3 regions of the Pseudoalteromonas sp. GutCa3 genome follow, and region 1 is predicted to be linked to each of the others. Evidence: predicted binding sites of a transcription regulator. Region 1 holds the regulator's gene; each other region holds the start of a gene.
The links. The regulator LexA, encoded in region 1, represses DNA repair genes until DNA is damaged. The targets are predictions, from matches to a motif close to TACTGTATNNNNATACAGTA.

Region 1 (11,903 bases):
AAACTATGTGTACGCGAAATTAGCGATTGAGTATTAACGGGTAGCAGTATTTTTTTATCAATTATAAGTGCCATCATATTTCCCCTTTATGTGCGTGATTTTAGGTAATAACACAACCTAACCATGCTTAATAACAGTATGGCTGCCATCAAGTTATGCGCCAGTGCAACTCCCAACGGAATATGCCAATGTACTAAAATAAGTCCTAAGCTAATTTGGCAAAGCAGAACAAGTAATACACTCACAACGCAATTTTTAATTTTTTTAGAGTACGCTTGGCTGTATATTTTCCACATAATTAACGCCAGAACAATGCAAGTAACGAGTGCCCAAATGCGATGTAATAAATGAATAGACATACGCGCTTGCTGCGATAACACACCAAACTCATAATTACTGTGCTCAAGTGGTAATTGAAATACGCTACTCAATGAAAACGGTTGTGCGTAATTACACAATGGCAAACCACTACAATGTGGAGCGGCGTAATTTGCAGCCAGCCAACCACCAAGTGCAATTTGGATAATTAATACACTGAGCGCTACTAAACTTAAACCGAAATAGCGTTTTGCGCCGCTATCGCCACCCATAATAGGTTTTGCGGTTAGCCGTAAATATAAAAGCGTTATAAGTGACAAAATACTAAAGCCACCTAATAAGTGGCCCATTACAATAAGCGGCTGAAGGTTCATGGTTACTGTCCACATACCAAGGGCAGCCTGAAACACCACTAGTAGAAGTAAAGCCAAAGGCAATTTAACTGGCGTAGTTGGATATTGGCGTTTTAAAAAAGCCAACACAAATAAACCTAAAATAAGTAAGCCTAAAGCACCTGCAAAGTAGCGATGAATCATTTCTTTCCACGCTTTTGCGGTTTCGAACATCATATCGGGGTAGCTTTGAGTTGCTAAGGCTATGTCAGCCTCATGCTTAGGTACCGTTAAAAAGCCATAACAACCAGGCCAATCGGGGCACCCTAAACCTGCATCACTTAAGCGGGTGTACGCACCTAAAGCAACTACAATCAAAGCGAGTAATCCTGTTATTAATACTAAGTTTTTATAATTTTTATACATCAGATACTCCAACTTAAGCTCAACTTAGTTAGCTAGAACGAGAATAGTTAAGTAATTTTTTTAGATCTTTTAATAACCCTTTTTGTACTAAACGGTTTTCTTGTGGCTCGACCTTAAAGGGATATTCAAGTACCACTAACCCCATATGATCAATTAAATACAAACTTGCAGGATTTAAACTCTGTTGCTCGGTAATAATTTTCCATGGTAGGTTTTTATTGTCGGGACTTCCCATTACAGCCATATCAACCTTGCCTTGGTTTTTACCAAGTGCCACATATAAATTATTAAGTGCATTGAGCTGTTCGCGGCATGGGGTGTTACATTCGTTTGAATAATTAAGTGCGATAGTCCATTGCTTGGGATTATTTTGCGGCCAATTTTTAAGTTTTATTTCTTGGCTTAAAAACTCGCCATTATTAGTAATTGCAGTAGGCAACCAATCAAACTTTAATGCGCCATATGCCAAAATTAATGGGATAGCGCAGCAGCCCACAAACAACACAAGGGGATTATTTTTCATTAAGTGTCCTTTTTTTACTCGCAAAAATAGCCACAACAGCACATGCAACAGCAATTAAAAACCATTGCACAGCGTAGGCATTATGCTTTTGAGGGCTCATAACAACTGCCTCATAATGAGGTGTTGCAATCTCATCACCAGTACCTTGTCTGTAAGCCATAAAATTAATTAATGATTGCTGGCTTTGAGTGCTCAGCATATTCAAGTCGATAGATTGGATTCTTGTAGGTAAGTCATTATTTGTAGTTTTATCTTCAAGCGTAAAGCTACTTAAGTTATTTTCTTTTATTTGCGCTTTAAGAATAAAAACACCTGTAGGCAGAGTAACCTTTGGCAGTGTATCTCTAGATATAGGCGCTTTTACCCATCCTAAATTAACTAAAATCACTTTTTCTTCGCTGTCTGGCTTTAGTAAAGCAAGTAAATCGTACCCTACTTGCCCGTTATAAACTTGATTATCTAAAAGCCAATATTGGCTTTGTACAAACCGCCCTTTTAACTCAACCAATACACCTGTTTTGTTCCAGCTATCAGGCAGGTTAAGTAATTGAGACCAACTCATCACACCCCGATTCTGTTGCTTAGCAATAGCGGTTAGTTGCTGCTGTTTTTGCTCACCTCGCTCCAACTGCCAAAATCCTAATCGCACACACACAAGTACAACAACCACAACCATACAAAGTGTGATTAGTGAACTAAGCTTTTGTTTGTGCCATAAAACTAACTGCATAAAGGGTCAACTCAGTGATTATTAAAATTATTATCGTACTGTTGTTAATATTTATACTTTTTAACTTATTTAGAGCATTGTTTATTATGGTGTCAGGGAAAACAGGGGGACGACCTATGTCTCACTTTTTAGGTCGTCGCGTATTGTTTTCGGTCGTTGTTTTAGTTGTTGTTATTGCAGCGCTTAAACTTGGTTTTATTAAAGCAAATAATTCGCCAATAAACGCTACAGCACATATACAAATACAAACAAACACAGCCACACCACATCAACAAAGTGCCAATACCAAGCAGCTGCTTGAAAAGCAAAGTGCTTATCTTTAGTAAAGTGCCCTTTTAATATCCGTAAAAATATTACAAATAAAAGTACGGTTCCTAGCGTTACATGCATGCCATGAAAACCAGTCAATAAAAAGAACGTATTACCGTAAATGCCCGCATCTAGCGTTAGATTAAGGTCATTATATGCATGCATGTACTCCTCAACTTGCAGCCCTAAAAAGCAAACGCCCAATAAAATAGTAGCGCCTAAAAAAACTTTAAGTGGAGTGCGTTTATTGTTTTCCATCGCTACGTGGGCAAAATGTAAAGTCACTGAGGAAGTAAGCAGTATTAAGGTATTTATAAGCGGTAAGCCTTGCCAGCCCATAGCTTGAGTAGTTTCGCCAGCAGGTGTTGAAACTAGCGGCCAAACGGCTTCAAAAGTAGGCCATAAAACCTCGTTAGTCATTGCATTATTGCCTGCGCCTCCAAGCCAAGGTACCGACAATACGCGTGCATAAAAAAGCGCACCAAAAAAGGCCATAAAAAACATAACTTCAGAAAAAATAAACCAGCTCATACCTTGTCTAAAAGAGCGATCCATTTGTGCTGAGTACAAACCTTGGTCCGACTCACTAATTACATTTTTAAACCAGCTAAACAACATATAAACAAGTACAACAATACCGGCATAAAGCAGATAAACCCCGCTACCACCTTCTTTACCTACACTCATAACAGTCAAGCCTGCCCCTACTGCAATAAAAAACAATGCAACAGCACCTACAATAGGCCATGGGCTTTGCTCAGGTACGTAATAATGCTCATATTCTTGATTCATTTTATTTACTCCTAGTTTCACACTAGTTTAAAAAGCTAGTTATTACTTACCACCAGCTGTTCACTAATATCAAATACGGTATAAGATAAAGTTAATTCTTCAATGTCGCTTGGCAGTGCGGTATCAACATAAAAAAGTAATTTAAATTCAAGTTCTTCCCCTGCTTTTAGAGGTTGCTGATCAAAGCAAAAACAAGCTATTTTATGTAAATACTTTGCCGCTCTACCTGGCGAGACTGATGGTACAGCCTGCATTACTTTATCTAGATTGCTGTTATTTTTAGCACTAAACATTACTTCACGCATTGCACCGGGTTTTACCACTACACTGTATTCTTTTGATTTAACTTCAAACGGTGCACCACTTTGTGCGTGAGTAGTAAAGCTAACGCCGACTTCTCGGTTTTGTACTATTTGTGTACTTTGCTCTGCTTGCTCAAGCGAAGGTTTTCCATTAAGCCCTGTTACATCACAAAACACGTCATACAAAGGTACTAAAGCAAAGGCAAAGGCAAACATGCCTATGCAAATAAGTACCAAACGTTTGAGTAGCGGTGCGTGTGTCATTACTTAATTACCGGCGGCGTAGAAAAAGTATGATATGGCGCTGGAGAGTCAACTTCCCACTCAAGCCCTTCTGCCCCTTCCCATACTTTTGCAGGCACTTTATCACCGCCACGCGCGCATTTAATTACCACAGCTACAAACAACAATTGCGATAAACCAAAGGCAAATCCACCAATACTTATGATTGCGTTAAAGTCGGCAAATTGAAGTGCATAATCGGGAATTCGACGCGGCATACCGGCAAGCCCTACAAAATGCATAGGAAAAAACAGTACGTTCACACTCACCAGCGATAGCCAAAAATGCCATTTAGCTAGCGTGATATTAAACATATTGCCCGTCCACTTGGGCAGCCAGTAATAGGCCCCCGCCATTATCGAAAATACAGCCCCTGTTACTAATACATAATGAAAATGCGCCACTACAAAATAAGTATCGTGGTACTGAAAGTCAGCAGGTGTAATTGCCAGCATCAACCCCGAAAAGCCACCTAAGGTAAACAGCACAATAAACGCAATACTAAAAAGCATTGGCACTTCAAAAGTTATTGAGCCTTTCCACATTGTGGCAACCCAATTAAATACTTTTACTCCTGTAGGTACCGATATAAGCATGGTCGCGTACATAAAAAACAACTCGCCAGCGACCGGCATCCCAGTGGTAAACATATGATGAGCCCATACAATAAAGCTCAATAGTGCTATGGAGGATGTGGCGTATACCATTGAGGCATAGCCAAAAAGTTTTTTACGAGAAAAGGTAGGTACTATTGTAGATATAATGCCAAAGGCAGGAAGAATCATTATGTATACTTCGGGATGGCCAAAAAACCAAAAAATGTGTTGGAACATCACCGGGTCGCCACCGCCTGCGGCATCAAAAAAGCTGGTCGCAAAATACTTATCGGTAAGTACCATAGTGACAGCGCCTGCAAGCACTGGCATTACCGCTATTAATAAAAAGGCAGTAATTAACCACGTCCATACAAATAAGGGCAACTTCATCCATGTCATGCCAGGGGCACGTAAGTTCACTATGGTTACAATCACATTGATTGCGCCCATTATTGAGCTAATCCCCATAATATGTACGGCAAATACAAACAATGCAGTATTATCATTACTGTATGTTGTAGACAGTGGTGCATAAAAAGTCCAACCAAATGCAGGACCCCCACCAGGCATAAATAACGATGCCAATAGGATTAAAAACGCAAACGGTAAAATCCAAAAGCTCCAGTTATTCATTCTTGGCAATGCCATATCTGGCGCGCCAATCATGAGTGGTATCATCCAGTTAGCAAGGCCTGTAAAGGCCGGCATAACCGCACCAAACACCATAATTAAACCATGCACGGTGGTCATTTGATTAAAAAAGTGAGGATCGACCAACTGTAAACCTGGTTGAAATAATTCAGCTCTGATCACCATGGCCATTCCACCACCAATTAAGAACATGGTCAGCGAAAAAATTAAATATAAACTACCTATATCTTTATGATTAGTTGTGTAAAGCCAGCGTTTAAAACCTTTAGCTGGGTGATGAGCATGATGAGCTTCATTGGCGTTAGGTTGTTCTACTATGCTACTCATTAGTTCGCCTCCACTTTGGCATCAAGTGCTGCCTGTATTTGACTCGGTTGAATAACATCACCCGTATCATTACCCCACGCATTACGTTTATAAGTAATAACCGCTGCTAATTGCTTTATAGATAACTGTTTGGCAAATGCTTGCATTGCCGTACCTGGTCGCCCATGGATAACTACATCAATGTGATCTTTTATATCGCCAAGCACTATCGGGCTGCCTTTAAGTGCAGGAAATACACCCGGTAACCCCATGCCAGTAGGCTGATGACATGCAGCACAATTGGCCATATATACTTGTTCGCCTAAAGTCATTAATTCTTCTTTCGGGAGGGTTTTATCAAGTAATGCGGCATCTGCTAATGCTGCTTTTTGTTTAGCTTGCTTTGCATCTGCAAGCCACGTTTTAAAATCAGCCTCAGATTTAGCGACCACCACAACGGGCATAAAGCCATGATCTTTACCACACAACTCAGCACATTGGCCTCGGTAAGTACCTTCTTCGTTTATGTTCGTCCATGTTTCGTTTATAAAGCCGGGATTCGCATCTTTTTTAACTGCAAAATCAGGTACCCACCAAGAGTGAATAACATCGTCAGAAGTCATTAAAAATCGTACTTTTTGATTTATTGGCAGTACGAGAGGTTTATCAACCTCAAGTAAGTAGTTAGGATTTTTATCTGCAAGATTCGCTATTTCATCTTGCGGGGTAGATAAAATAGAGTAGAACTCTACATCTTCACCCATATATTCATAATGCCATTTCCATTGCGAGCCTGTAATTTTAATAGTGAGATCAGCTTTGCTGGCATCTTCCATTGCAATTAGGGTTTTAGTGGCTGGTACTGCCATAGCAATTAAAATAACAAACGGGATTGCAGTCCAAAGTATTTCTACTTTAGTGCTTTCGTGAAATTGGGCAGGTACAGCCCCTTTAGATTTGCGGTGATGAATAAGTGCCCAAAACATAATTGCGAACACTATCACCCCAATCACACAACATATTATAAATATGGTCATGTGCAGCTGATATACATTATTGCTTATATCGGTTACGCCTTTGCGCATATTGTATTGGCTGTTAGCCAAAACTGGGTGCGAAAAAACACATAATATAAGCCACAAGGTAGAGGTCAGTTTACCCATGTGACGGCTCCTTTGATGCTATTGCGAATGCAAAGCGAAGAGGCATACGGCTTAAACGCCAATTCGTTATTTTTATTTTTTTAGTCAATCTCATTTAATATTGATTGGTTTTGCTGCGCCAACAACGTGTTTGTGTATATTGTGTGTTCTCAAAACTAAAAAGCTGTGAGTTATTATTAGCTCAGCACATTAATAATTAGCTAAAAAATGAACAACAAGCAAGTTTTAGTATAAAAAACAATCAGGTGATATTGAGTAATTAATAAAAAATCAGTAATCAACTAGGCAACAGGAAGTTTAAAATATGAGCAAAACAAAGGGGTTTAACGCATTCGAAGGGGGGAAATATAAGTGCAAAAAAGTTTACAGCTTAAATTGTCAGTGAGCTATTTATGCCCTATTTTTAGTGCGAATTTAAAACAAAAAATGCGTACTAATTAGTACGCATTTATAAAACTGCTTGTTTAAAAGCTATTTTTAAAGTCACATCCAATCAGCGTTTCTTATAACGCCAACGGCTAAGCCTTCAATATTAAAAGACTCATTCTCAAGATCTACTTCAATAGATTCAAAATCGTCGTTTTCAGCATGAAGTAATACTTTACGACCCGCTTTCTCAAGACGTTTTACAGTTACGTCTTCATCTAGGCGGGCAACAACAACTTGCCCGTTTTCAGCGGTTTGAGTACGATGTACAGCAAGTAAATCACCATCCATAATACCAATATCTTTCATGCTCATACCGTTAACGCGTAGTAAAAAATCTGCAGCCGGTTTAAACATTAATGGATCTATTTTGCAGTGACTTTCAACGTGCTCTTGCGCCAAAATAGGTGAACCAGCAGCAACACGCCCTATAAGCGGTAAACCTAATTGTTCTGGCTCTTCTTCTTCAATTAACTGAATACCACGGCTTGCACCTGGTTTCATTTTAATTGCGCCTTTTTTAGCAAGTGCTTTTAAATGTTCTTCAGCAGCATTGGCACTTTTAAAACCTAATGTTTGCGCTATTTCAGCACGTGTAGGAGGCATACCAGTGTCTTTAATAAAAACTTTAATTAGTTCGAGTATTTGAGCTTGGCGGTTCGTTAATGGTCGCATACAACTGGTTTTCCATACAGTACATTTAACTGTGAGTATATACAGTTAAATAAAAATCGCAAATTTAAATTAAGCCTTAAAATAGCCAAAGTAATTTCACTTGTGTACATTTTAGGGATATAACTAAAGCTAGATTTATAAATGATTAAAAAAGCAAAGGAGTCATTATGAGTATTTGGTACCAGCCCATCACTTTAGAGCTGTGTAAGCAGTTAGAACAAGGCATTGATGGCCAAGGAACATTAATGAAAACCATGGGAATAGAAGTCACTGAAATTGGTGATGATTACTTAGTAGCCACTATGCCGGCAATTCCTGAGCATCATAACCCAATGGGAATGGTTCACGGCGGTGCTAACGTTGTACTTGCCGAAACAGTTGCCAGCTATGCAGCTAACTTTGTTGTCGATTTTACAAAATTTTACTGCGTGGGGCAGGAAATTAGCGCAAGTCATTTAAAAGCATCTCGCAACGGCACTTTAACAGCAACGGCAAGAGCGTTTCATATTGGCAAACGTAGTTCAGTGTGGGAAATAAAAATTACAAATAGCCGCAATGAGCTGTGCTGCGTATCAAAAATGACCGCAGCAGTCGTAGAGCGAAGATAGTTACTTTTCGATTGGGTAAATTGTAATTTCCATACCCGCACCAATCGCAGATATACGTAGTAATGTATCTGCATCTAAGGCTTGATTAAAGCACTTAGGGGAAGTGCCCGATTCAAAACCAATATCAAACGTTCTACGTGAACAGCTTAACCATTGCTTTAGCGCGTTACGCGAACACGATTCAATAAGCTCACATATATGGTTTATTGCTTTGTCAGGCGTGTTTACTACACCTGTTGCTTCAATACGCGCTAATTGACGGTATTCGTCTTTGTCATAATGTAAAATCGTCGCGACTTTTTTCAAGTCTGCCACTAGCAAACTAATATCTTGCTTTGATTCAAGCTCAAGATCTACATTTAAAAATTGAATTTCCGACATCGTTTCGTATTTATCCTCTAATAATTTCATTGCAAACTTTAACGTAGTTTTACCGTTATACCAAATCAACTATGCTCTATTAACCACTTTATATAGATATTTCGCAGCTTTTAAGTATTTTTTAGCGTTTAAAGCTAGCTGGATATCAAACACTCAGCTCAATTAAACAAATAAGTCATGTTAGCAATTTAAGTGTAATCTTTTTTATTTTTAAATGATTACAGTAAGCTATAGTTTAAACTGCGACAAAATGTCGCAGTAACTAATCCCATTAATGTAATAAACTAGCCTCTAAAAATAATAAGACTAAAACATGAATAAAAAAATATTTAAGTATGCTCGCAAGTTACATAAATGGCTCGGTTATTTGCTCACATTACAAATTTTAGCTTGGCTATTAGGCGGTTTAGTCATGAGCGCTATTCCTCTTGATAAAGTTCATGGGGAGCATCTTGCAACACGTACTCTTAATAACCCATTTACGCAGGCTGATTATGTTGCCTCCCTTAACGATATTGCATCTCAGGTGGTTAATCCAACACAAATAATTTTTGAGAACTTTTTAACCACACCTATAATTACAGTAATAAATAAAGATGAACAGCAAAGCTTTAACGGTATAACAGGCCGGCCTTTTGAGCCGCCAACTAAAATACAAATTACCGCAAATGCTAAAGCACACTTACTTATTGATGCTCAAGTGACAAGCGCTGTACTGCTAAAGCAAGGTATGCGAGAAGTTGGATATAAAACCAATGTTTGGCAGGTACAATTTGACGACACATTTAACACAACACTGTACTTGTCAGAAAATAACGGCAGAGTTGTCACCGTTCGCAGCACACTATGGCGAATTTTCGACTTTTTTTGGATGTTACATATTATGGATTACGATGAGCGAGAGGATTTTAATAATCCGCTGCTTATTAGTTTTGCAGCAACCAGCGTACTTTTTTGCCTAAGTGGAATATTACTACTTATGCAAAACATACGACTAAAACGATTTATCCGAATTAAAAGTAAGAATAAATCAAAGTAGTCATATTGGTTTTTAAGAACTAGCGCACTCTCACCAAAGACTAAATAAGCCCTAGGAAGTACCCAAGGGCAGATTTTATTCCAAGTGTTTAAATCGACTCAAATGTCGCTTTAACATTTCGTTTTCGAAAATCAACTCATCACGCTCATCCAGCAATTGTAAAACTAAAGCTATTGCCGACCAATCTAACGAAAAGTCATGTTGAATACGGGCCGCTTTTTTAACTAAGGTCACTGCAGATACCGTAAATTGCCACTGCGTAACATGCTTCCCCTCAATTGGAACCGCAATATTGTGCTCAACTAGCTCATATAAAATTGCTTCGCTAATATCACTACTCAAACATAGCTCTTTGCTAGTAAGTAAATCATCTTTTTGTGTCACGATAATTTGCATTATGGCTTGCTCCAGTTATTACGGGGATCAAAGTGAGCTTTTTCGGCTAATTCTTCCCAAAGTTTTTTACTGGTATCATCAACAGATGTTGGATTAACAATTTTAAGCACCGCAAATAAATCACCTTTGGCTTTTTTACTCATTAATCCCTTGCCTTTAATACGCAAGCGTTGACCAGACTGACTATTAGATGGAATAGTTAATTGGATTTTGCCTGCCAACGTAGGTAAATTTATTTTTGTACCAAGAGCCGCTTCCCATGGTGCAAGAGGGACGACTATATTTAGGTTATGACCTTCAACATCAAATAATGGGTGGGGCACTAAACTAATTTGTAAGTACAAATCGCCATTTTGCCCATTCGCTGACCCTAATCCGCCTTGCCCTTTTAGTCGAATTCGTTCGCCATTTACTGAACCTGCGGGAATTTTCACTTTAAGTGATTTTTTAATTTCAGAGACACGACCACTACTATCTCGCTGCGGTAACATAAACTCAACAGGCTTAACGGTATCAACTAAAGTCTCTTCAAGAAAAATCGGGAACTCTATTTCCACATCTTGTCCTTTTTGCGCGCTAGCGGCGTTACTTCTGCTCTGCCCGGAACGATTGAATCCACCGGCGCCGCCAAACATTGAATTAACAAAATCAGAAAACTCTTGATCGGTTTGAGGATCGCTTTGCTGGTAATTACTTTGCGAAGAGGTATTTTTACCACCATAATGACCTTGCTGCTGACGAGCACGATTTTGCTGGTGACGACGTAACTCGTCGTATTTTACACGTTCTTCTTTGTTATGAATGACTTCGTAAGCTTCTGCTATTTCTTTAAACTTATCTTCTGCTTGAGGCTCTTTGCTTACATCTGGGTGATATTTTCTGGCTAACTTTTTATAAGCTACTTTAACCGCTTTATCGTCTGCATCAGGCGATATTCCAAGCACTGCATAATAATCAACAAATTTCATTTGCAATCCAAATCCCCATATTGAGTAAGCTTTAAGCATACTCCTTAACGTATAATCTTGTGTGGTTAAAATACGATAAATAGTAAGAAATAAATGAATAGTGAAAATAACTTTGAATAAAAAATTAATCGGACACTTTTTAGTAATATAAGTGCAGGCCTTAAGTTAACTTTATCTTTTATCTTCAAGGCTTTAAACTGCCTGTTCCTGTAGTTCACATTTGTGATGGATATGACTCGATTTATTCTGGCCTTACTGGCTTGTTGTGTGTGTTTTTCGGTATCTGCCGAACAATTTACCCGTTTTTCAACGGCTAAAAAACATTTAATTAAAACCCTCCCTGACAACGCCAAAAGTATTTACTGCGGTTGTGATATTAAAAAAGAAGGCAAAAAACTCATTCCTGATCCTTCTAACTGTGGTTACATTCCTCGAAATACACTTACCCGCTCAGGCAAAGTAAATGTGCGAGCACTACGCATTGAGTGGGAACATATTGTTCCGGCGTGGGAATTTGGTCATCAGCTACAATGTTGGCAAGATGGCGGACGTAAAAACTGCCGTAAAGTAAGTGCTAAATTTAGAAAAATGGAAGCTGATATAAATAACTTAGCGCCAGCTATTGGCGAAATTAATGCCGATCGCTCTAATTATCGTTTTGGTATGCTTAGCGAAAACGC
Region 2 (11,903 bases), on a different contig from region 1:
TGCCGTTTCTCGCCAAGAGCGCGAAACACGCTTAAACCAAGCTCAAGTAGATGGATGGCTCGAAAACGTCGGTGTTTCAAACCCGCAAACTCAAAGTGGGCAAGCTTACAGTGGTAATATATTTTCGCCACGCAATTATGATCACAAAGTTACTACAGAAACACGCACACGCACTAATGCCAACTTAGTTATTCAGTATGCGCCATCAGATGATTTAGTGATTACTGCTGACGCACTTTACTCCGATTTTGATGTAGAGGCCGATACAACTTCATACGGGCACTGGTTTACAGCACCAAACTTAGAAGGCTTTGGTGATGCAGCGGGGCCAACTGTTGACGAAAATGGCACTGTAGTTGATTTATACCAAGAAGTTGGTCTTGCCACCGATATGCACGCTAAAAAGTTTGACCGTCTAACAAATTCAAGTGCACTTGGTCTTAATTTTGATTGGCATGTAAACGATAACTTAAATATGAAGTTTGATTTGAGCCACTCAAAAGCCGAGCGTGAGGCTAATAATGGCGGTGGCGATCAGCTATCGTTGATTGGCTATGCTAACCGAGTGCGCTTTGAAGTAGACGGTGGCATTTTGCCTTACGCCAGTGAATTTTCCTCAGCTAACCCTAATATTTATAGTGGCCAACAAGAACTGAATGGTGTGGCTTACGATCCAGGGGTAACGCCTGATGGAGTGTCTAATCATTTAGATACAGCAAATAGCCGAGCACATGTAATGCTCCGCCGTGGTTGGGCTGTTGAAGATACTGTTGATCAATTTCGTTGGGATAGTGTATGGAATAACGAAGGTACATCGGGGTTAATCGCGGTTAAATTTGGTGCCATGTATTCAACTGAAACTAAAAACCTTGATCGTTGGGACAACGAAGGCGTAGGTATTCACTGTACCTTTTGTGGTTACCCAGATGACCCAAGTATGGATGGCTTAGCGCAATTTGTATTTGACGCAGGAGATGACTTTTTAGGTGATGTGAGCGGCAGCGGTCGTATGCCAACGTCATGGCTTGCACATGATGGAGAGGCAAACTTTGCGTACCTTGAGCAAATAGCTGCGGCGAATGGTCAGCCTATTAGTTTTGATGCAGTTAAACGCAATAAATCGTTTGAAATAACAGAAGATACATTTTCATTTTACACTGAATTTGACTTTGAGGCCGAGCTAGCTGGCATGCCGTTATATGCATCTGCTGGTTTTAGATACGAAAGTACCGATGTAAAAGTAAAAGGCACAGATGAGCCAGTTAGCGCGCTAACTATTTTAGATAAAACCGAGATGTTGGCTAACTTTGGTGCAGTAAAAAATATTTCATCAAGCTCAGATTACGAAGCTATTTTGCCTAACTTTAGTGTAAAGCTTGAAATTAATGACGATTTGATAGCCCGTGCTGCCGTATCACAAACGATAACGCGCCCAACGCTCGATAGTATGTCGCCAGTGACTGTTATCGAAACTACTCGCCAAGGTGGCAACTTAACATCAAGCTCAGGTAATCCTGCACTTGAACCATTTACCTCCGATAACTTAGATTTATCACTAGAGTGGTACTACGCCGACGCAAGTTACTTATCAGCTGGTTACTTTAGAAAAAACGTTGCTAACTTCATTATAAACACCACTGAAGACTTAACGTTCGAGCTTGCTGGTGGTGGGTTACTTACAGACCCTTCTACAGGCAATGATGTAGATAACTCTGATGCTGCCGACTCTACAGCCGTGTTTACCAATACGTTACCAAATAATAGCGAGTCGGCAATTGTTGACGGCTGGGAGCTGGCTCTACAGCATAGTTTTGATAGTGGCTTTGGTTTTATGGTTAATGCGACATTTGTAGACAGCGATGCAGAACTAGATCCTGCAGATATAACTCAAGTATTTGCATTAACAGGCTTAAGCGACTCTTATAATGTGGTTGGCTTTTATGAGAATGGCCCATTTCAGGCGCGTTTAGCCTATAACTGGCGTGATAGTTTTGTACAGTCGCTTACGCAGTTAAATGGTGATGGTGTCACTATAGTGGAAGACTATGCACAACTCGATGCCAGTGGAAGCTATGATATTACCGAAAATGTATCGGTGTTCTTTGAAGGTATAAACTTAACCGAAGAATACGTACACAAACGTGGTCGCTTTTCTAATCAATTACTAATGGTTGAAGATAGCGGGCGACGTTTTGCGTTAGGTGTTCGTGGAAGTTTCTAACTTAAATAATAAAAGTGGCTTTTACATTTAGTAGTAGCCACTTTTTAAATATGCCTTTATAGGTAACAAGTATGAACCAGAAAAATAAAAAAATAAAAACAGTGGTTGTCATTGGTGGTGGTATAGCAGGCTGGCTAACAGCAGGTCGATTAGCGGCACATCATAAGAGTAATACGCCCGATGGTCTTAACGTTGTGCTAGTTGAATCTCCAAATATACCAATTATAGGTGTTGGCGAAGGCACGTGGCCCACTATGCGCAGTACATTAATAGCGCTTGGTATTAGCGAAACCGATTTTATACGCGAGTGTGAAGCAAGCTTTAAGCAAGGAGCAAAATTTGCCAAATGGGTGGATGGCAGCGATGATGATTTTTACTATCATCCATTAGTTCTGCCGCAGGGCTTTTCAAAAACCGATATGGCAGGGCATTGGTTAAATAACACAGCAGAGTCAACGTCTTTTTCAAACGCAGTGTGTTACCAAGAAGCTATTTGTGAGCAAGGGCTTGCCCCTAAAACAATTTGTACACCAGAATATGCTGCTATAGCCAATTATGCCTACCATTTAGACTCTGTAAAATTTGCTGTTTTTTTACAAAAACACTGTACGCAGCAGCTTGGCGTTAAACATATTTTAGCCGATGTAACGCAGGTCAATAGTGCTAAAAATGGCGATATTGCAAGCGTTACCACAAAACAACAAGGTGAAATTAGCGGTGATTTATTTGTCGATTGCACCGGCTTTTCATCATTGTTATTAGGCGAGCATTACAAGGTTCCCTTTAAGCCCTGCGATGACGTGCTGTTTATTGATACCGCCTTAGCAGTGCAAGTCCCTTATGAGGATGAAGATGAGAGCATTGCGTCTCACACAATTTCAACTGCGCAAGAAGCTGGTTGGATTTGGGATATAGGCTTGCAACACCGTCGTGGTGTTGGTTATGTGTATTCCAGTAAATATAGTACTGAAGCCCAAGCAAGAGAAAAACTCAAAGAGTACGTGGGCGATAAAATCGATTCACTCACCATCAGAAAAATCCCTATTAAAAGTGGCCATCGCTCACACTTTTGGCAGAACAACTGTGTTGCAGTTGGGCTTTCGGCTGGCTTTTTGGAACCGCTTGAAGCTTCTGCATTGGTATTAGTAGAAATGTCAGCGCAGATGATCAGCGAACAACTCCCCCACACCCGCGATATTATGGATATTACCGCCAAGCGCTTTAATGAGACGTTTAGTTATAGGTGGGAAAAAATAATCGACTTTTTAAAGTTACACTATATTTTATCAACCCGTGACGATAACGCATTTTGGAGCGATAACAGAGACCCAAAAACGATTCCTCAAAGCCTACAAGATCTAATGAAATTATGGCAATACCGCGCCCCTGCTGACCACGACTTTACAAGTAACAATGAGGTGTTTCCAGCGGCGAGTTATCAATATGTTTTATATGGTATGGGCTTTAAAAGTGACTACAGCACAACTGCCTATATGCTTAAAGACACTGTTTTTGCTAAAAGTCAGTTTGATAAAAATAAAAGCATGATAAACCAAGCAGTCACTAACTTACCTAGTAACCGAGAATTGTTAAATAAAATTAAGAATCATGGCTTTAGCACTATTTAGCTTAAAAATTTACACATAAAAACAATAAAGAGACACACATGGAAAATTTAGTCGCATTAGAGCAAAGTGCTCATCAGCATATAAAAATAGATACACAAAAAGCACAATCACACGCTGAAAACATTAATATGATCCCTGTTGTTATGGCGGAACTTAATCAAATTGCCGTTCAGCAGCCTATAGTTTTTGCAAAAAACTCAGAAACAGGGGAGTTTACACTCAATGCTTTATTAGGCTTTGAGCAACATGAGAACTTGTTTTATCAGAACTCGCAGTGGCAGGGCGTGTATTTACCGCTTCAATTACAGCGTCAGCCATTTTTTGTTGGTGATACTCATGCGCAGCAAACTCAATACCCTGTGTGTATTAATTTAAATAGCCCAGCAGTCGTTAATAATCGAGCGCAAAGCCAGAATAATTTAGAACCAATTTATACCCAAAGCGCAGAAGAAAGTAGCTATTTCAAACAAATAAAGCAGTGTTTAGGGCATTTACTACAGGGCGAAATAGACAATAAAAAGTTAATTGATACCTTGTTACAGCATGATCTACTGCAGCCATTATCGCTTGAGGTAACGTTTCAGAACAGTCAAAAAACAAAGTTAAACGGCCTATACACTATTAACCAAGAAAGACTCGCACAACTTAATAGTGATCAAATTACGCTTTTACATCAAAGCGCTTTATTACCCGCTATTTATACTGTTATAACCTCACTTGGCCAAATATACCCATTGATAGAGCGTAAAAATGCAGTGCTTAATTTAGCCGATGATTGATTTTAAACTAAACGAAAATACGGCGTTACACATACATACTGTAGGGGAAGAGAAAACCCCAATTATTGTTATTGATGATTTTGTAAATAATGTAGATGCGCTTATTAATTTTGCTGTGTTTTCTCAAAGTGCTAGAGAATCGTTTTGCGCACAAGAAAGTGATTTTTACCCAGGAGTAAGAAAAGCAGCACCGCTTAGTTATATCGAGCGGTTAAAAGCGCTTGCGCCAATTATTAATTCGCACTTTGATATGGCGGATAAAAGCGAGTTTGATGTAATTCTTTCTGCTTTTTCAATTGCATGCACTGAGCCTGATAAGCTCAGGCCAATACAAATGCTCCCTCATTTTGATACACCTAATATGAATCAACTTGCTATGGTGCACTTTTTATGTGATGAAACTCATGGTGGCACTTCATTTTATAAGCATAAATCCTTAGGGTATGAACGTATAACAAAAGAGCGGCTTATGCTTTATAGGCAAGCTATTAAGCAACAAGCCATGGCGCAAAAGCTTCATAAAAATCCACAATATATAAATGGAAGTACAACTTTGTTTGAGCAAGTTTACAGAGTAGAGGCAAAGCTAAATCGCGCAGTTATATACCCAAGTAACTTATTGCATTCCGGTAATATAAACGCGTCTAATGGTTATGCCTGCGACCCAGTTAATGGGCGTTTAACTATTAGTAGCTTTGCTGTTTTACGCTAGCTTTTTTATTACCGACTAAAACTCTCAAAGTACTCTTTTTACAGCTCTATAGTGAGTGCTTTAGGGCGAATGCCTTGTACTAGGTTGTATACCTCTTCTTATGTGTAACCTGTCGAATTTAAAATAAGTGCAGCGACCAACCCTGTGCCGCAGGTGCCACCTTTGCAATGTATGGCAATGGTTTGTTTTTGTTGTATGGCTTGTAATATGTCGCTTTTTACATTTAGTGCTTATTGACTCTACATTATTTTGATATGGCAACTATAAGCATTACCGATTACAAGTTTAAGATTGAATAATAAGCATAAATACTAGATACTGTTTTTATATACAGTTATGGCGATATTATGAAAAAAGAATTACCAGCAAAATACTATTTAGCGCATTTTAGAGAGCTTATTGAGTTTGTAACTAGTAAATGTATGCATTTACTTGAGCCTAAACATAGTGAATTTATTAGTAAAATTAACCAGCTAGATGAACAAAGCCAGTGCATGTTGGCGCGTGTGTACTCGCGAAAGCCTTATTTGGTGCAGGCGCAATCGCTTAATTATGAAGAAATAACATCACCGCATCAGGCTATTTATACGCTTAAAAAAGCCGATATTTTATTTGAGCCAAACGAGCAGCATTATTCGCAGCTTTTAGCGCACTTAACCAAACCTTCTTTGGTTGAGTTGCTAAGTAATTACGACGAGCAAATAAGCTTTAAAAAGAGCGCCGGTAAAGGCGCGCTGGTGGATATTGCGCGTGAGTTTTTTAAAGCATGCCCACAAGAGCTTGCGCCACTTTATAGCCAGTATGTAATTAATAACCGCAGTGATTACTACGAGTATTTTGAGTTTTTATTTGCAGGCAAACTAAGCAGTGGAGATGTGAATCATCAAAATCGTTTTGTAATGCGAGACTTAGGCTTAACCGCTACACGCGAAGGGCACAGTGAGAGCTTGTCACGCTTTGAAACACTTGACGAAGCGCAATCAAACTATTTATTAAACCGTTACCGGTTAGCATTTAAAAATATAACAGATGAGAGCGACTATGTTGCTTTAGCGTCACAGGTTTTAGTGCAAGCTGCACATGGTGCAATAGCTGTTGCATTAAAAAATAAATTATTAGTTAGGCTTTATAGGCAGCTAAAAGCAGTTGATAGCGAACTTGCTTTTAGCTTACTAGAAGGGTGCGCGGATGATAGCGAAGCACAAGAAATTCAAATAAGAGAGCAATACAGGCTTGGCAATAAAGAGTGGGTAAAAGCTCGATTAGAAGCCATTATCGAAAACCCACTTACTGATGATTTACTGTATTTTGCTGACGATTTTTTAATGCGTAAGTTTAATAAAAAAACACGTTCGCGTTTAAGTGCAATGCTTGCCGATACTCAGTGCGTGCTAGAAATAGATGAACTGTACCGAGGTGAAGTAGAGCAGGGCGTAAACGATTATTATACTCGCCAAGGTATGGCTGTATTTAATACCGAAAACATGCTTTGGCAAAGTTTATTTGGTTTAGTATTTTGGCATGAGTTATTTGTGGAGTCGCCTTATCCACCATGCAATGAGTTTGATATTTATCCGCAAGTATTAAGGCTTGGTAATTTTTATGAAGCGCAGCAAACACAGATAAATGAGCGCTTAGCACAGTGTCAAACGCCACAAGCATTACTTAATTTGGTATGCAAAAATGCAGCGCAATACTTTGACCAACCTAACGGCTTGTTTAGATGGCGCAGCAATTTATTAGAGCCACTAGAGGCGCTCATTTTAAACAGCCCACTTGAGGCATTAATTACTCATTTAACAGCCATGAGTAAACATTATTTACAGCTAAAAGACGGCTACCCCGACTTAATGGTAATTAATAATGGCCAAGTACATTTTGAAGAGGTAAAAGCCCCGGGCGATAAGATTAGGCGCAACCAACTTACCACCATAGATAATTTAAAAAATGTGGGCTTTACAGTACATATTGCCGCAGTTAAATGGTTTGTAGATCCAAACCGTGTTTACAGCGTGGTCGATATAGAAACCACGGGCGGCTTAAAAGGCGGTAACCGGATTACCGAAATTGGCGTAGTTAAAGTACAGCACGGTAAAGTAATTGATACCTGGACGAGCTTAGTTAACCCCGAGCGCCATATACCTGGCTTTATTACGTCATTAACCGGTATTAGCGACAGTATGGTTTACAACGCACCTGTATTTTCCGATATAGCCAAGCCGCTATTAGATAAACTCGCAGGCAGTATTTTTGTAGCCCATAACGTTAATTTTGACTACGGCTTTATTAAAAAAGAATGCGAGATGGTAGGGCACTTTTTTAAAATGCCAAAAATGTGCACCGTGGTTGAATCGCGCAAAGCGTTTAAAGGCTTAAAGTCGTATTCGCTTGGTAACCTTAGCGCGCATTTTAATTTAAATTTAACCAGCCATCACCGCGCATTGGCCGACGCAACCGCCACTGCTGAGCTGTTATTGCTGATCCAAAACAGTGAAACGCTAACGCCGTAGGGTATTAGCTTACCTTTAAGTATTTGAAATTTAGTTAATAAGTGGTTTTATTGTAATTTTTTAATTTATTTTGGAATAAAGTGTTTTTGTAAATCGTCTTCTTTATGTCAATCCGACAAACTAGAGGACAAAACAATGACTAAATTAAATAAAATTGTAAGCGTAATGATGTTAAGCGGTGTGTGTACTTTTACAGGTGCAGTGCACGCCGCTGATATTGAAATATCTCAGTCAACGTCGGCGCAGCAACAAACATCTACATCTATTGCGCTTTCACAAAACGGTTTAACAGCCAGTGGTAGCAATGATACAAACGCATCTAGCAATACACAAGTAACGGCTGATGACTCGCAAAATACAGATTCAACGGCAAATAATACACAAACCCCATCGCAAGAAAGCAGCGAGGCCGCAGAGCCTGCAAATTCATTAGTTGCCTCTGCCAGCTCATCTTTAAATAACGCATTAAATGCATCGGCATCGTCTTTAAATACCACAGGCAATACCACAGTCAATACAGCGCTTGATGCAACAGCGCAGTTAACCTCATCGGCGGGTAATTTAACGACTGCAGTGAGCCAGTCGTCATTACTTGGACTTACCTCTGATCAAGCCGCTCAGCCTGATACTACCGATACACCAACAAGTGCCTCTTTACTTTCAAACGTGGGCAGCGCTACCGATTCAGTAACTCAAGCTGATGCAGCGAGTGCGCTTACAAACCAATTAGCAATTACTAATACGGCTGCAAACTCAGTGAGCTCTGCACTGCAAGTAGGTGATGCAATTAATACCAGTAATGAAGTTGTAAGCAGTGTTCAGCAATCTTTAATTGCCAGCGTGCAAGATAGTACGGTTAGCAGTTTACAAAGTACGGTACAGCAAAGTGTTAGCGGGCAGGTGAGTGCAGCGGTCACTGATCAAATTAGTAACGATGTAGCACTTAGCACCGCAAGTGAAGTAGTTACCAACATTACTAACGATTTAGACTTAGGTCTTTAATACGCCCTAAGCGTGTTTGCACAAATGCCGAATAGGGAAACCTATTCGGCCTGTTGGAGAATAAATATGAAAGCAGTTATAACCGCCACATTGTGTGTTTTTAGTGCCCAAGCGGTGCTTGCACAAACCAACCACGTTAAAACACCTGAGCAAAATAAACCCTTTAAAAGTAGCTTTGAGCTAAATGCAGATGCAGAAGTTGGGGTATTAAGCAATTCAGCGCTCTCTGTTCAGGAGCTTGACGATATTTCGTCGCAAAGCGACAGCGGCATAAAAACCGCAGCCGGTGTTAATGCAAAATGGCAATTAACCAAAGGCGCTAAATTAACTTCAAGCTACCGGTTTGAACAGCAAGACTACGATGAATTTGATCAATACGATTTAGACCTTCATCAATATGGTTTAGATGGCAGCTACAGCTTTAATAGCCATGAGGTAGGGGTTCGTTACGATGGCACAAAAGCAAATGTAGATGGCGAACCATTTTTACATTTTAATCAAGCCAGCGCTTACTATGGCCATTTTTTAAACCCGCATACGTATTTACGTATGAGCATAAAAAACAAAGCTAAACGTTTTGCTACTGCAAAAGCACGTAATGCTGATGGCGTAGGTGCCGATGTAGCGCTTTATCATTTTATAAATAATGGGCAAACCATGCTAATGGCAGCGCTAAGTGCCGATAAAGAAAACGCCGACGACAACCAGTACGACTTTAACGGCTACGGTTTTACGACTAAAGTTACGCACAAATTTACGGCCTTTAATGTGGCTAACAAAGTAGGGGCTGGCTGGCGTTATCAAAATAAAGATTACGACGAGCAAACAACGGATGACTTTTTTGAGCAAATACCGTCGCGAGATGAGCACCGAAATGTAGTTAATGCGTTTTATAACGTAGCTGTGTTTGAGCACGTAACACTAATAGCCGAGGCTGAATATGGCGATTACCAATCAAAGCTTAGTAGCAATACCTATACTCAGTCGGTTTTATCGGCGTCAGTTAAAGTGCACTTTTAGGTGGGTAAATGGCGCCATAACCAAAGGTGGTGTCTTTGCCTTGCTCGCCTAAATCGACGGCCAGCGATGTAAGCTCGTTAAGTGCTTTGGTTTTATTATTACCATGCTTTAATAATAAACAACTTAATGCCGCGCTTACATGCGGTGCCGCCATTGACGTACCCGACTCCCTACCAAATTTTCCATTGCCTTGGCTTGTAACAACATTTACACCAAGGGCTGTAAAGTCTATGTAATCGCCTTTATTTGACCATCTATAAATGTGGTTTTTTGAATCGATAGCACTTACCGCTATCACGCTTTTATACGCACCTGGGTATAACGGCTGCGACGCCGGCCCTTGATTACCCGCAGCAGCTACAATTAATACGTTTTGTTTTATTGCTGCAGTAATACTTGCTTCTAAAATTGCGTTATTTGGCCCCGTTAGGCTCATATTTATTACGGGTATTTTATTACTAACTAGCCAGTTAAGTGCTTCTACTATGGCAAATAAAGTAGCCCCTTGTGCATATTCAGATTGCCTATAAAACACCTCGGCACTGTAAAGCTTGGCACTGCCTAAAAGCGGGTTAAGTTTTGCGCCTTTACCTGTAATTAGCCCTGCAATGGCGGTGCCGTGTAAATTTGGCGAGCTTAACCCTTTAGGTAAAAAGCTTTGCGTGGTGATATTGGCGCCTCTAAAAGCACTGTGTTTGGTATTAATAGCGCTGTCGATCATGCCAATTTTTACGCTTTGTGTGCAGTAAGGAGCAACAGGCTTATTTTGTGTTACTTTCACGCTAGGCTCGCCTGTTTGCGCTTGGTAAATGTGGTTTCGGTCAAGTATTGCAGACTCATCTAAGTTAAGCGCTTTTAATAACTCACTTTTAGAATTAACACCTTGGGGTACGTTAAAGCGCACTAAGCTCATGTTAAGTGCGTTGTAATTTTTTACCGATACAATGGTTACATTTTGCTGCTTTAGGGTATTAAGTTGTTGGCTATTTGCCATTAATAACCATTGGCGCTCTATTGCTCTAAAGCCGTTTTCAAGCTCTACTTCAACAAATGCAGTGTTTTGGCTATTTATATTAATGTTAAGCACATTAGGTAAGCTGCTAATTGGCTCACTTATTTGAGCTTTTAGTTCATCAATCGATATTTGTGGTACAGGCACTGGAAGCGGCAGGCGTTGTGCTCGCTCTATAGTTTGTTCAATACGCTGCTCTATTGGGCTTAGCTGCCCAAGCACCTGATCGACTCTTACTATGTTGGCTGAACTCGTTGCGCTAAATATGCAAAGCGAGGCGGCTATTATGTGTTTAACGCGTGTGTTTTTAATATTCATAGTGGGTTACTTCTATTAAATTTATCATGCTGGTTAGTTAACGTTTAACACATAGAAATATTTCATTATTTTAAATTATTTTGATTATTTGGGAATAAATGTTTTTTTGAATCGTCTTCTTTATAAAAGGGGTAAAAATCAATGAACGAAACTCTAAAAACCTTATTGCCCATGCTTAGGCGTTTTGCCTATTCGCTAACGGGTAGTAAAGCAGATGCAGACGATGTAGTGCAAATAACAATTGAAAAACTATTAGTAAAAGGCATTCCGGATGACGTTGAGCCTGCTAAATGGGCATTTAAAATTTGCCGTAATGTGTGGATAGACGAATACCGCTCACGCAAGGTAAGGCAAAATACGGCTCAGGCCGATATTTTACCAGAGCCAATAACAAGCAATGAACACGACACACTCGAAAACAAACAAATGCTTAAACATGTAAATACAGCACTTGGGCAGTTACCTGAAGAACAACGCGCCATAGTATCGCTGGTGGCAGTGCAGGGCATGGCCTATAAAGAAGTAGCACATACGCTAGATATACCTATAGGCAGTGTAATGAGTAAATTATCGCGCGCACGCAGTACACTTTATAACTTAATAAAACCCGACTTTAAAAAGGAGCAAGTATGAACATTAACGACGAAACTCTTAGCGCCTTTTTAGACTCAGAGCTAAGCGAGCACGAAATGGAGCAAGTG
Region 3 (8,795 bases), on a different contig from region 1:
CAAGCTTTTAATGAGCACGAACCAATAGCAATAGTTGTAAACTGACTATTTAAATACTGACTCACCGCTTCTATTTTTTGGCGGCGGCTCACTGCAAGCGTCAAGTTCTCTGGCGGCGCTACAGATATTTGCTTATCAATTGAGTTTTCACGTTTAAAGGCACCATTTTTAGCTGTAGCAAAATAAGTCACACCTTTTGCAGGCCAATGAATAACACCAAGCACTGGGTGATTATTTTCAATCAATGCAATATTTACTGCAAAATCGCCACTTTCTAAAATAAACTCGCCTGTGCCATCCATCGGATCGAGTAACCAATAACGCTGCCAATCCTGTCTGTCGGCGAGTGCTGGTATAGGTGTTTCTTCCGACATAATCGGAATATCGGGTGCTAAGACTTTTAATCCAGCAACCAGTACGTCATTTGCTGCTAAATCAGCTTTGGTAACAGGCGTATTATCTGATTTCTCTTGTTGGCCAATATCACCTTTTTTATAAATGGCCATAATTGCATCGCCAGCACGCTCAGCTAATTCAATACACGGTTCGATTAATTTATTCATCGGCAGCTCCAGACGCTAAATACTTATCTAATAATAGCAAAGCTGCAACACTGCGTGCTTCGGTAAAATCTTCTTGGTCTAATAATGACTGCCACTGAGTTAATGGCCACTTAACAACAACAAGCGGCTCTGGTTCGTCGCCAATAAGGGTTTGTGGGTATAATTGCTTAGCAAATAAAATATGCATAGTGGCATTAAAGTAACTCGGCGCCATTGTTACTGTTCTTAATGGTTTAAAATACTCAGCACCAAAGCCAATTTCTTCTTTAAGCTCTCTGTTAGCAGCTTGCTCTGGCGTTTCACCCGGATCAATTAAGCCTTTAGGAAAACCTAACTGGTAATCGTTTGTTCCCGCACAGTATTCACGTACAAGTAGTAATTCGTTGTCTGCACTTAACGGAACAATCATCACTGCTCCCCGGCCACCGCCGCGAATTCGCTCATACTGGCGCTCTTCGTTATTAGAAAACTTTAGCTCTAAAGACTCCACAGTAAACAAGCGGCTTTTAGCGACAACATTGTTACTGAGGATTTGTGGTGGTGTTGGGTGCTTTTTCTGTGTCATTGGCGTTAATTTGCTATCATGGCAGTTAGTTCAATAATAAACCTTATAAGTTGAAATTCCTATGTTAAATTGGTCAAAAATCGATACCGTTTTGCTCGACATGGATGGAACATTACTCGATTTACATTACGACAGTCATTTTTGGCTTAACGTTATTCCTCAACAACACGCATTAGCAAGAGGTATTAGCCTAGATGCAGCTAAAGCAGATATTTTAAAACGCTATCAAGCTGTGAGTGGTCAAATACAGTGGTATTGTTTAGATTATTGGGAGCAGCAATTAAGCTTGCCTATAATGGAGCTTAAACGAGAGTCTCAGCATTTAATTAAAATGCGCGAAGACGTACCTCATTTTTTAACTGAGCTTAAAAAAGCAGGCAAAGAGTTAATTTTACTTACCAACGCCCACCCTGAGAGTGTCATGCTTAAATTTGAGAATACAGCGATTGATAACTACCTAGATGGCGTAGTGTCGACTCATGAATATGGAGTAAGTAAAGAGCAACAAAGTTTGTGGCATAAAGTGCAAGATGACTTAGGCTTTAATAAAAGCCGTACTTTATTTGTAGATGACAGTGTGCCGGTATTAAATGCCGCGCGAGAATACGGCATTGAGCACTTACTTGCAGTTGCTAACCCTGATAGCCAACAACCACATAACGAGATAGCCGATTACCTAAGTGTTACCGACTATCGTAAGATTATCTAACTCAGTTTACGTGGGCTAGATTTTTGGGTAACGCGCTTCTAGCCCTTGATATACTAACTTTGCAAAATCTGCATGTTCTGTATCAAGGCTTTTAACTACTTCAACTAAATGCTCGTTATCTTCTTGCCCGTTCCATTCTTTAATATAGCTACCATCTTTGTAACCGTGATCTTGGCGGAAAAAGTTTAACGTATTTTTACCTACGTAGCCGCGATATAAATCATCAATATCCATACCCATTTGCGCCATACAGCCGGCAAAGGCACCTGCATTAAACGTTTTATCAGCAACAGCAGACGCCGCTAATATTTCTAGTGTTTGTTTAAAGTCATCAGCTTGTTGAGCATTACTAAGCTCAGTTTCAAGTTGCTTTGCTAAGTCTTCGTAGCTAGTTTCGCCGTCAATTCTAAGCGATAGACCAAAATGAAAAATATCAACCAACTCTAAAATAACTTGTTCAGTATCTGGTGTTTGTTTTTTCCACCATTTCCAACCATGATGATCTAGCATTTCAGCACACTCAACCCAAATAGCACGGTACCATTCAAACCCTTGAGTAAACCATTGCTCATGTACTTTAGTATTCATGGCGTTTTGCATTTCTAGCATCACTACTAGCTTGTTTAAATTGGCAGACATATCAACTCCTGTCGTTTTGGTTGGCGTAATTTTCGTTGCTGTAATAATACAGATAAAATGCTGATTGTGCATTGCTGTATATTTTTATTAGTGTGCTAATTATGTTTATCGTGACGTCGTAAACTCATGCCATGAATCAATTAAATCAATGAAATCTTCAAAGCCACAACCACTACTTAAACCATTTTCTTCAAGCGCTAAATCGTCATCTTGATACGCTATTAGGTCTTCGCTGTCTTGATGAAGCGCATGGGCTTCAAATAGTGCTTCGTCTTTGGTTAATATTAAATCTATTTCTTGGCCTTTTAGCGTTAGCGGCTCATAGCTTGAACTCACCGATGCAATAAGCGCTTGCACCATGGCCACTTTGTCTTTGCCTATTTCTTCGTTTAGCCAGCGACCAATAATAGCGTGTTCACTGCTTATTTTAATACGTAGCCCACTAATAGGGTCGCGAATAAATTGATATTCCATAGGGTTTGCCTGTAAATCTTTAATTGCGTAATTATATACGTAAACGCCCGCAAACCACAGGACATATAAAGTAAAATAGCGCCACAAGGGCGCTATTTTACTCAACTTTAAAGCCGTTAACTTCGCGATCTATAACGCGCTGCGTCAATAATCGACCATAAGTAAATAATAGGCACAAGTACAAAGCCTACAAGCACATAAATTAGTGCGTAACTTATTATAATAGCGAGTGCAAAAAATATAGCCGCTAAAATACGCCCTTGCACTAACTGCCCTAAGCCAGGAAAAAATATATTACATAATGCTGCGATTACGTTACCGCCAGAACCTTGATCTGCCATACTAACCTCTGTATTTATTTGATTTTATAATTATTTACTTACACACTCTATGCCAATTTATTAAAGCTTACAAATCAAATAGTTAAATTAGCCTAGATTTAGAGAGTTAGTATATTTTGCTAACTTTAGGTCAAATTAGCAATTTTTGTTATGCGTTTACGCTTTTTATTCGCTTAGTTAATTAGCAAGTTACTCGTTTTGAACGCTATTTTATAAATAGCTGTTTATAAAAACAGTATTTTATTTAGCCTAACAAAAACACCTGTTATACTGCCCACAATATTGATTAAAAAGGCGTAACGATGGACGTTTCACAATTACTCGATGGCTTAAATGACAAACAACGCGATGCCGTTGCAGCCCCACTACAAAACATGCTGGTATTAGCAGGTGCTGGGTCTGGTAAAACACGAGTGTTAGTTCATCGTATTGCGTGGCTTATGCAAGTTGAGCAAGCCTCCGCTTACAGTATTTTTGCAGTTACCTTTACTAATAAAGCCGCTAAAGAAATGCGTGGCCGCGTTGAAGAAACACTAAAAGCCCCTGTAGGTGGTATGTGGATTGGTACTTTCCATGGTTTATCGCATCGTATTTTACGTGCTCATCACCGTGAAGCTAACTTACCTGAAGCCTTTCAAATTTTAGACTCTGACGATCAGCTTCGGATGATCAAGCGCTTATTAAAATCGATGAATATTGATGATAAAAAATGGCCCGCTAAGCAATTTGGCTGGTACATAAGCGCCAAAAAAGATGAAGCACTTCGCCCTAAAGATATTCAAGCATACGATATTAATGAGCAAATGATGCTGCGTGTTTATGCCGCCTATCAAGAGGCCTGTGATAGAGCGGGCCTAGTTGATTTTGCTGAAATATTACTACGCAGCTACGAAGTGTTAAAAAATAACCCTACGTTACTGCGTCATTATCAGCAACGCTTTGCGCATATGCTCGTAGACGAGTTCCAAGATACAAATACCATTCAATATGCTTGGTTAAAATTACTTGCTGGCGATACTAACAGCATTATGATTGTAGGCGACGATGACCAAAGCATTTATGGTTGGCGTGGTGCTAAAATCGAAAACATTAAACGTTTTTTAACTGACTTCAGCGCAGAAACAATTCGCCTTGAACAAAACTACCGTTCAACCGCGACTATTTTGAAAGCGTCCAACGCATTAATTCAAAATAACTCAGAACGTATGGGTAAAAGCTTATGGACCGACGGTAACGATGGCGAACCAATCTCTATTTATGCAGCATTTAATGAATTAGACGAAGCGCGCTTTGTAAGTAGCAAACTACGAAGTTGGTTAAATGCAGGTAATGCCCTGCAAGATGCCGCAATTTTATACCGTAGTAACGCGCAATCTCGTGTACTTGAGGAAGCCATGCTACAAGAAGGCTTAAAATACCGTATTTATGGTGGTATGCGATTCTTCGAACGACAAGAAATTAAAGATGCGCTTTCGTATTTACGCCTAGTAGGTAATCGTCAAGACGATGCCGCGTTTGAGCGTGTAATTAATACGCCAGCACGCGGTATTGGTGATAAGACATTGAGCCATATACGAGATTGTGCACGAGCAGAATCGTTACCGCTTTGGTATGCCGCAAAAGCAATTGTAGAACAACAGCACTTATCTGGTCGTGCCTCTGGTGCAGTAAGTAAGTTTGTAGAACTAGTCGAACAAATAGAAGATAAAATTAGCGATCTAACTTTGCATGAGCAAGCCAAGTACACAATTCAAACCTCAGGCTTGATGGCAATGTACCAAGCTGAAAAAGGTGAAAAAGGCCGTGCTCGCGTAGAAAACTTAGAAGAGCTAATTAGCGCATGTGACCAGTACGAACTTCCTGAAGACGAAGAATACAGCTCGCCTTTACAAGGCTTTTTAGCACATACATCTCTTGAGTCAGGTGAAGGGCAGGCAGAAGAGCACGAAGATGCCGTACAAATGATGACGCTTCACTCAGCTAAAGGATTAGAGTTTCCGTTAGTGTTTATGGTGGGCGTAGAAGAAGGCATGTTCCCTTCTCAGCAAAGTAACGAAGAGTCTGGCCGCTTAGAAGAAGAGCGCCGCCTTTGTTATGTAGGCATGACACGAGCAATGGATAAGTTATACATTAGCCATGCTGAGAGTCGCCGTTTATACGGGCAAGAAAAATACCATAGCCCATCACGCTTTTTACGCGAAATACCTGAGGACTGCGTAGAAGAAATCCGTATTAAAACACAGGTTTCTCGCCCACCGGCCGCCGGGCGTTTTAGCGCATCAGTTAGCCATGCCGCATTTGAAGACAGTGGCTTTAACTTAGGGCAACGAGTTTTGCATGCTAAGTTTGGTGTTGGTACCGTACTTAATTACGAAGGCAGTGGCGCGCAATCTCGCGTACAAGTTAACTTTGACGACCTTGGCAGTAAATGGTTAGTAACGGCCTATGCACGATTACAAGCTGTATAAAGCTCACCTAAATGAGTTAAAACAACAACTAGCTGACGCGTATCATCGTCAGCTAGTGTTGATTACGGGCAGCCCTGCTTGGTGTTATGAATTACTTAACTCATTAATAGATGAAAACAATACACTTGTTGTATCCAAGCAGTGCGCGATTAAAAATTCGTACTGGCCTACTCGCACTCACCAAATTTTAGGGCAAGAATTTGCTCATGCTGTTTACGATGGTTTTAGTGGTTTACACCCTGATAAACTTGCAGCACTTACCGGCACCGTTAAAGCAGGCGGTATACTGTTTTTATTACTGCCTGAACTAGATGATTTAGCCTCTTGGCAAGATCCAGCATTAAGTACAGTGCAATCACACGGTCAGAGTATTGACTACAGTTTATTTAATCAACGTTTCGCGACTATTATTAAGCGATTACCCGCTTTTCATTTTGGTGAACAAAATGGCTGTATTAGTAATCTCGTCAGCTCTGTTACGGATAATAAAATTGATTATCTACCACAGCAAAACTGCGTTGAACAAATAGTAAAAGTAGCTAATGGCCGTGCCAACAGACCTTTACTCATTAATGCTGATAGAGGTAGAGGCAAGTCGGCAGCACTTGGCTTAGCTGCCGCAAAATTGACTGATAAAAAAGTAATTATTTGCAGCACTCAGTTTAAAGCGACCCATAGTAGCTTTAAACATTTAGCCAACGAGTTGAGCCTTCAATACAACGCTGAACATAAACAGCTCGCCAACTTGCACTACGTTGCACCTGACGCGTTATTAAATGCATTACCTGAGTGCGATTTATTACTCATTGATGAAGCCGCCGCGATCCCTGTTCCGTTATTGCTAAAAATGCTAGCTCATTACCCTCGTATAGTATTTGCAAGTACACTGGTTGGGTATGAGGGCAATGGTAGGGGTTATACCATTCGCTTTAGTAACTATATAAAAGCGCACTATAAAGCCTCTAAAGTTGTAACGCTTGATGAGCCACTGCGTTTTGCTAAACACGATCCCCTCGAGAAGCACATTCGCACCTTGCTTGCACTCGATGCACAATATAAAGAGTTAAGTAGTGATCAATTAGAGCAGCCAGTTCATAGCGAAATAACTCAGCAATCCCTTGTAAACAATGAGCCTTTACTGCAACAAGTTATTGCCCTGCTTGCATTGGCTCACTATCAAAGTAGTGTAAACGATTTACGCCAACTACTAGACGCACCATCGCAACGAATATTCATCTGCAAAATTAACAATCAATTAGTTGGTGTATGTTTAATCGCAATAGAAGGTGGTTTAAGTGAAGAACTTGCTCTACAGGTTATAAGCGGAGAGCGCCGCCCACAGGGTCATTTAATGGCTCAAACCCTCTCACAACTTAGTTTTAATAATGACTACTTAACACAGTTGAGCGCTCGCGTTGTACGAATAGCGATTGATCCTAGTTCTCACAATATGGGTTTTGGTAAAAAGCTACTTAGCTATTGCGAGTCGCAAGTAAAAAGCCAATGTAGTTGGTTTGGTGCAAGCTTTGGTGCAACAGCGCAGCTACTTAACTTTTGGCAAAAACAAGGGTTTGATACCGTAAAACTGGGTTATCAACGCGATAAAAGCACAGCTGAACATTCAGCGCTTGTGGTTAAATGCTTAAGCAACAAAAGTGCAATTATCCAACCTTTGAAAAAGCAGTTTAAAAACGACTTTTTTTATGCTCTTTTAACACACTTTAAAACACTGGATTGGCAACTTGTAAGTATTTTAATTGAAGGATTTAGCGATGAGTTAGTAAGCCCCGAGACTCGCGAACGATTAGCCTTGCTCGTAAACAGTAACTTCACTCAATTTAATATCTCTGCGACTCTTTGCCAGGTAGTGAATCAGTCTCCTTCTTGTATGTCTCAATTAACAGAGTCTGATAAACAACTTTTAATAAAGTTAGTGCTTCAAAATGAATGTAATGAAAAAGTGATTCAACACTTAGGTTTATTAGGAAAAAAGCAGCTTGAGAATCAATTTAAACGTGCCATAAAAAACCTCACTAGTGCCATCTAATAACTCCTAGTTACCTATCTCTATTAAATCTTATCCATCTTTAAGCTATTTATTTAATTTGTTCTATCCTTAAAGCATTAACAGATAAATTAAGATAAAGGCATGGAATTAATAAACTTTAAAGTGGGCTGCAAAACAATTTCACTTAAAATACTCGATATTTTATTAACAGAGCGCTTTGACAATAATCTAACAACTTTACCCAACAATAATAAAAGCTTTATTGGTGTTAAAGATTATATGGATATACCAACGCCTGTGTTTGATTTAGGTATTATTTTAAATAATATCTCAACCGAACAAAGTAATGCGCATGTACTAAAACAACTAAGAACATGGCAAGAAAAACTATTAAGCTGGTTCAATACCCTTCAAAGTAACTTGCTAAATAGCTCGGCTTCTATTTCAAGCAATGATGCAGAACTACAAGATTTTGTTATGTTTTACAAAGAGTTCAACACCGATAATGAAGACTTAAAACTAACAATGTCTCGACTTAACGAACCTTTCCAATCATTGCTAAAAACGATAAAAGAAGCTATATCAGCTCATAATCAAAGCGATTATAAACAAGTATCAGCTCTGCTCGAAAAAATTAAGCGTAGTAACCTAATTCAGCTAGAGCGTTTATTCGAATCAGCTAAAGAGCAAATAACCTTAGACTATAAACCTATTATTGTTTTTACCACTAAAGACGGCTTAAACCCACACGTAGGGTTATTGGTAGATAAAGTCGAAGATAATATCGACTATAAAAAAGAAGACATTAAACCACTAGATAAGCTCACTGAGGTTGGTTTTGATCTAGACCCACAAACTAAAAATATGATGCGAGGATTAATCAAGCTTTCACAAAAGCACAGTGTATTAATTGATCCAAGCGTAATATTTAAACCAACACAACTAGAAGAATCTGAAAGTGAAGAAACTCAAGCTTACGGACTATTTTAAATAGTCTTTAGATTCGGTTATAAACTTTAGTACTGAAG

Region 2: a site for LexA is predicted at 5,657-5,676, ahead of CXF64_RS12805 (exonuclease domain-containing protein). Genes of this name have one in related genera too.
Region 3: a site for LexA is predicted at 3,510-3,529, ahead of uvrD (DNA helicase II). Genes of this name have one in related genera too.

The regions. Positions count from the first base shown of each region.
Region 1 covers NZ_PJBK01000014.1:67,258-79,160, forward strand. The annotation lists gene cyoE (heme o synthase) at 1-74, opposite strand, end outside; gene CXF64_RS01305 (COX15/CtaA family protein) at 87-1,076, opposite strand; gene CXF64_RS01310 (transmembrane cytochrome oxidase associated protein) at 1,105-1,599, opposite strand; gene CXF64_RS01315 (SURF1 family protein) at 1,589-2,329, opposite strand; gene CXF64_RS21055 (DUF2909 family protein) at 2,344-2,652, shown strand; gene CXF64_RS01325 (cytochrome c oxidase subunit 3) at 2,555-3,430, opposite strand; gene CXF64_RS01330 (cytochrome c oxidase assembly protein) at 3,466-3,996, opposite strand; gene ctaD (cytochrome c oxidase subunit I) at 3,996-5,588, opposite strand; gene coxB (cytochrome c oxidase subunit II) at 5,588-6,730, opposite strand; gene lexA (transcriptional repressor LexA) at 7,214-7,831, opposite strand; gene CXF64_RS01350 (PaaI family thioesterase) at 7,999-8,439, shown strand; gene CXF64_RS01355 (hypothetical protein) at 8,440-8,820, opposite strand; gene CXF64_RS01360 (membrane protein) at 9,134-9,859, shown strand; gene CXF64_RS01365 (chaperone modulator CbpM) at 9,935-10,255, opposite strand; gene CXF64_RS01370 (DnaJ C-terminal domain-containing protein) at 10,255-11,223, opposite strand; gene CXF64_RS01375 (endonuclease) at 11,455-11,903, shown strand, end outside.
Region 2 covers NZ_PJBK01000073.1:85,140-97,042, reverse strand. The annotation lists gene CXF64_RS12830 (TonB-dependent receptor) at 1-2,221, shown strand, start outside; gene CXF64_RS12825 (tryptophan halogenase family protein) at 2,293-3,849, shown strand; gene CXF64_RS12820 (SapC family protein) at 3,888-4,628, shown strand; gene CXF64_RS12815 (DUF6445 family protein) at 4,621-5,340, shown strand; partial or broken gene CXF64_RS20975 (protein phosphatase) at 5,379-5,558, opposite strand; gene CXF64_RS12805 (exonuclease domain-containing protein) at 5,688-7,850, shown strand; gene CXF64_RS12800 (hypothetical protein) at 7,986-8,852, shown strand; gene CXF64_RS12795 (surface lipoprotein assembly modifier) at 8,919-9,872, shown strand; gene CXF64_RS12790 (S8 family serine peptidase) at 9,856-11,202, opposite strand; gene CXF64_RS12785 (RNA polymerase sigma factor) at 11,344-11,835, shown strand; gene CXF64_RS12780 (hypothetical protein) at 11,832-11,903, shown strand, end outside.
Region 3 covers NZ_PJBK01000039.1:779-9,573, forward strand. The annotation lists gene cysQ (3'(2'),5'-bisphosphate nucleotidase CysQ) at 1-563, opposite strand, end outside; gene nudE (ADP compounds hydrolase NudE) at 556-1,128, opposite strand; gene yrfG (GMP/IMP nucleotidase) at 1,190-1,837, shown strand; gene CXF64_RS08265 (dUTP diphosphatase) at 1,853-2,476, opposite strand; gene CXF64_RS08270 (YacL family protein) at 2,582-2,950, opposite strand; gene CXF64_RS08275 (hypothetical protein) at 3,067-3,291, opposite strand; gene uvrD (DNA helicase II) at 3,594-5,759, shown strand; gene CXF64_RS08285 (GNAT family N-acetyltransferase) at 5,737-7,806, shown strand; gene CXF64_RS08290 (chemotaxis protein) at 7,909-8,757, shown strand.